DNA from 2 places in the Conyzicola nivalis genome. Region 2 is predicted to be linked to the other one. Evidence: predicted binding sites of a transcription regulator. Region 2 holds the regulator's gene; the other holds the start of a gene.
The links. Region 2 encodes HspR, which represses chaperone genes until heat shock. Its sites were predicted from a motif close to AAGTTGAGTCNNNNNGACTCAACTT; they were not measured.

Region 1 (2,462 bases), 1.1 Mb from region 2:
TTTTGAAGCGATCCGGGTAGCCGTGGATGCTGGGGTCGCGACCGTGACCTTGGATAACCCGCCGGTAAATGTCGAGGATGCCAAATTGGTCCGCGACCTCACGCGGTTCGCACGGACCGTGGCTACCGACTCATCAGTGCAAGTGATCGTCTACCAGAGCGCCAATCCGGACTTCTTCGCTGCCCACGCGGACAACGGGTGGATGTTCGACCCCAGCGGGCTGATGGCCCTCGCGGACCCTGATGGCGACCCGGGTCTGAACCCGTTGCAGCAGCTGCATGAGCGCCTGCGCACCCTGCCCCAGGTGACTATTGCGAAGCTTCGAGGGCGTCTCCGCGCTGGCGGCGCGGAGCTGGCGATGACGGCAGACATGCGTTTCGCTGCTGCCGGTGAGACGTGGCTGTCTCAGCCGGAATCGCTCATGGGTATTTTCCCCGGCGGCGGCGGCACGCAGTACCTCAACCGTCTGGTGGGCCGAGCCCGCGGTCTGGAAATCGCCCTCAGCGGTGAGCTGTATGACAGCGCCACCGCCGAACGATACGGATGGATCAACCGAGAAATCGCACCCCAGTACCTCGACGCGTGGGTATCCACTATCGCGCGTCGCATCGCCGCCCTACCTACGGGTGTCGCCACGGCAGCCAAGGAGGCCTTCGACGCCGCGGAAGCCAGCGGCCCCGTTCCCGACCTTCGTGAAGAGGCCAAGGCCCACGGCAAGGTCTACCCCTCGCCGCCTTCGGTTGTTGCCCGCGTCCGCGTCCTCATGGACCACGGCGGACAGCAGCCCATCGGCGAGATCGACCTCGAAGGAACTCTCCGCAGCATTCCCTGGCCCGCCGCCGAGTAAACGGTCGGGTGACCGGAAGTGGTGTTTTCGGTCACCCCGTCTCGCTGCAACCGCGGGTCGCGAGAGTAGCTCGCGACCCGCCCGGTGAGATTGCCCGCGGGGGTGCGCTAACTGCAAGTTACTTCGAGGGGGACGCGAGTGCGGGCGGTGCTTGCTCGGCTTGCTGTGCGAAGCCCCGTACATCGAGAAGCTCTTGACTCGCGAGATGGGACCAGGCTCGGCACTACTGAGCTTGATCCCATCAACCGCGCGACAGGTCTGAAAATTCATGCGACGGCACAATGCGGGAATGAAATCGCCGGCCGAGCGTTAACTTGAGTCGAAGGCACTCAAGTTTCACCACGGAGGTCATAATTGCCTAACACACCAGACGCCAGCAGCTCGTTCGACGAGTTCCTCGCGCGCTACCTACAGGGCGAGCGCTCGGCCGAGTCGCCGCGCGCCATCAACATCGGCCGCCTGCTCAGCCGCAGCAGCCGTGAGATGCTCGCCGAGGCCGGCCAGTTCGCCCTCGACCACGGCCACAACGAGCTCGACGCACTGCACATCCTGCGGGTGCTTGCCGCGAACGAGCCGGCCGCGGGCGCGATCCGCGGTGTCGGCGCGAGCCCGGACGCCGTCGTCGCCGCCGTCGAGAAGCGTCTGCCCGAGGCATCCGGATACGCGGGCGACGAAACCCCGTCGCTGACGCAATCCGGCCAGCGCGCGATCTTCCACGCGCTGCAGGTGGCCCGCGCGGCCGGCAGCACCTACATCGACCCCGAGCACCTCTTCTTCGCGCTCGTTCTCAACCAGGACTCGCCCGCCGGCCAGGTGCTCACCGCCGCCGGCGTGACGCCCGAGGCCCTGCAGAACAACCTGCGCGAGACCGTGACCACCGCTCCCCAGACGGAGGAGACGGCGACCGAGCAGACCTCGGAGACGCCGACCCTCGACACCTACGGCTCCGACCTGACCGAGCGCGCCCGCAACGGCGAGCTCGACCCGGTGATCGGCCGCGCCGACGAGATCGAGCAGACCATCGAGATCCTGTCCCGCCGCACGAAGAACAACCCCGTGCTCATCGGCGAGGCGGGCGTCGGCAAGACCGCGATCGTCGAGGGACTCGCCCAGGCAATCGTCGACGGCGGCGTTCCCGAGCAACTGCGGGGCAAGCGCCTCGTCAGCCTCGACCTGCCCGCCATGCTCGCCGGTACCAAGTACCGCGGCGATTTCGAGGAGCGCCTCACCAAGCTCATGGACGAGATCCGCGCCCACAAGAGCGACCTCATCATCTTCATCGACGAGATCCACACCGTCGTCGGCGCCGGTGGCGCGGGCGAGGGCGGCATGGACGCGGGCAACATCCTGAAGCCGCGTCTCGCCAAGGGCGACCTGCACCTCGTGGGCGCGACCACCCTCAAGGAGTACCGCTCCATCGAGAAGGACCCCGCGCTCGAGCGCCGGTTCCAGCCGGTCCAGGTGGGGGAGCCCGGCATCGAAGACGCCGTTCTCATCCTGTCGGGGCTGCGCAAGGCATACGAGGACCACCACGCGGTCAGATATACGGATGCGGCCATCCGCGCCTCGGTCGAGCTGTCGGCCCGGTACGTGACCGACCGCTTCCTGCCCGACA
Region 2 (2,462 bases):
AAGTTCAAGGAGATCAGCGAGGCCAATTCGGTCCTCGCCGACCCCGAGACGCGCAAAGAGTACGACCAGATCCGGGCCATGGGCTCCGGGGCGCGGTTCACCGCACCCCGGCAGCCCGGCGCCAACGGCGGTTTCGAAGACGTCTTCGGCGGCATGTTCGGGCAGGGCGGCGGCGGTCGCCGTCAGGGCGCCCAGGGCACGAGCTTCGAAGACCTGCTCGGCGGTATGTTCGGCGGCCAGGACACGGGATTCGGCTCGTCGACCGGCGGCTTCCGCGGGGCGGGCGGTCCCACGAGGGGCCGCGACTTCAGCGCGACGACGACGCTCGACTTCCTCACCGCCATCCGTGGCGAGACGATCAAGCTGCAGCCGGCCGACGGACCCTCGATCAACGTCAAGGTGCCCGCCGGTGTGAGCGACGGTCAGAGGATCCGGTTGAAGGGAAAGGGCGAGCCCAGCCCCGACGGCGGTGCGCCGGGAGATCTCGTTCTCACGGTGACGGTTCGTCCGCATCCGGTCTTCGAACGCGACGGCCTCAACCTGCGCGTCGACGTGCCCGTGACGTTCGTCGAGGCGACCCTCGGCGCGACGATCGAGGTGCCGACGCTCGGCGGGGAACCGGTGCGCCTCAAGGTCGCTCCGGGAACGCCGAGCGGGCGCGTGCTGCGGGTCAAGGGCCGCGGCGTCACCACCGCGAAGGGCTCGGGCGACCTGCTCGCCACCGTGCAGGTCGCGGTGCCGAGCCACCTCAGTGGTGACGCGCGCAGCCTGCTCGAGGCCTTCGCCGACGCGATGCCTGCCGAAAACCCCCGCGCCGAACTGATAGCGAAAGCGCGCGGCTAATGGTTGACGAGAACTCCCCCGTCTTCGCGATCGCCGTGGCGGCGGAGCTCGCCGCGATGCACCCGCAGACGTTGCGGCAGTACGACCGCCTCGGGCTCGTGAGCCCGAGGCGGACGGCGGGCAAGTCCCGCCGGTATTCCATGCGGGATATCGTGCAGCTGCGGGAGATCGCGGCGCTCAGCGCCGAGGGACTCAACCTCGAGGGCATCCGCCGCATCCTGCAGCTGGAGAACCAGGTCGTGGCGCTGTCCAGCCGCGTGCAGGAACTCGAGCATGCCCTCGCCGAGGAGCTGCTCAACCGCTCGGGCCGCCGCGTCTTCGCGGCCGGTGCCGCCGGCGACGTCGTGTCGCTGCGTGCAGGAACCCGAGCGCACCGCGCCAACGAACTAGTGGTGTGGAGACCGTGACCGCTATGAAGAACGACTTCGATTTCGACGCCCTGCGTCGCTTCCCCGACGTGGAGGCCCCCAACCTCTTCGCGTACGACCCCAGCGACAAGCTCATCCTCGCCGAGGCGGCCGAGGCGCTCGCCGCGACGACGCCCGGCCAGGTGGCCGTGGTCGGCGACGACTACGGCGCCCTCACCCTCGGCGCCGCGTACGCCCACGGGCTCACCGGCATCCGGGTGCACCAGGACGCGCTCTCGGGCGAACTCGCCCTCGGATTCAACGCCCGGGAAGAGAACATGGGCGACGTCTACGAGAACTTCCCGCTCGACGAGGAGCTGCTGACCGGCGCGACCGTGGTGCTGCTGCAGCTTCCCCGCTCCCTCGAGGAGCTCGCCGACGTCGCGTCCGCGATCGCCCGTCACGCCGACCCGTCGGTCGTCGTCTTCTCGGCCGGCCGCATCAAGCACATGACCCTCGCCATGAACGAGGTGTTCGCGAAGTACTTCGAGCGCGTCGACGTGACCCGGGCGCAGCAGAAGTCGCGAGGACTCATCGCGCGCGGCCCCCGCGACCAGGCCGACGCCGTCGTCCCGCGCACCCAGTACCACGCCGACCTCGACCTGCACGTCGTCGCCACCGGCTCGGTGTTCGCCGGGACCAAGGTCGACATCGGCACGCGCGCACTGCTCGCGGTACTCGACCAGATCGATCCGTCCGCGCAGACCGCCATCGACCTGGGCGCCGGAACCGGGATTCTCGCGGCGACGCTCGCGAAGATGCGACCCGGCCTCGCCGTGATCGCGACGGACCAGTCGGCCGCTGCCGTCGCATCCGCCACCGCCACCATGAAGGCGAACGGCCTCGAAAACCGGGTGACCGTGGTGCGCGACGACGGACTCTCCTCGCAGCCCGACGAGAGCGCCGACGTCATCGTGGTGAACCCGCCCTTCCACATCGGCGGTGCCGTGCACGCGGGAGCCGCGATCAACCTGCTCGGCGACGTCTACCGGGTGCTCAAGCCCGGCGGCCAGCTCTGGGCCGTCTACAACACGCATCTCGCCTACCGCGCGGAGATGGGCCGCATGGTCGGACCGACCACACCCATCAGCCGAAACGATAAATTCACGGTAACCCTGGCCGAGAAACCGCTCACCGAGACCTGAATGAAAGCGCAGGAATCATGGCAAACCTCCAAGGTGCACCCGGCACCGACGAAGACCAGAAGACCGC

Region 1: IEV96_RS06895 (ATP-dependent Clp protease ATP-binding subunit) is a predicted target of HspR. The motif match lies at 1,159-1,183, and genes of this name have one in related genera.

The regions. Positions count from the first base shown of each region.
Region 1 is NZ_BMGB01000001.1:1,395,955-1,398,416, reverse strand. Features, by position in the region: gene IEV96_RS06900 (enoyl-CoA hydratase/isomerase family protein) at 1-847, shown strand, start outside; gene IEV96_RS06895 (ATP-dependent Clp protease ATP-binding subunit) at 1,202-2,462, shown strand, end outside.
Region 2 is NZ_BMGB01000001.1:2,499,508-2,501,969, forward strand. Features, by position in the region: gene IEV96_RS12500 (DnaJ C-terminal domain-containing protein) at 1-843, shown strand, start outside; gene IEV96_RS12505 (heat shock protein transcriptional repressor HspR) at 843-1,250, shown strand; gene IEV96_RS12510 (class I SAM-dependent methyltransferase) at 1,256-2,395, shown strand; gene IEV96_RS12515 (ATP-dependent Clp protease ATP-binding subunit) at 2,413-2,462, shown strand, end outside.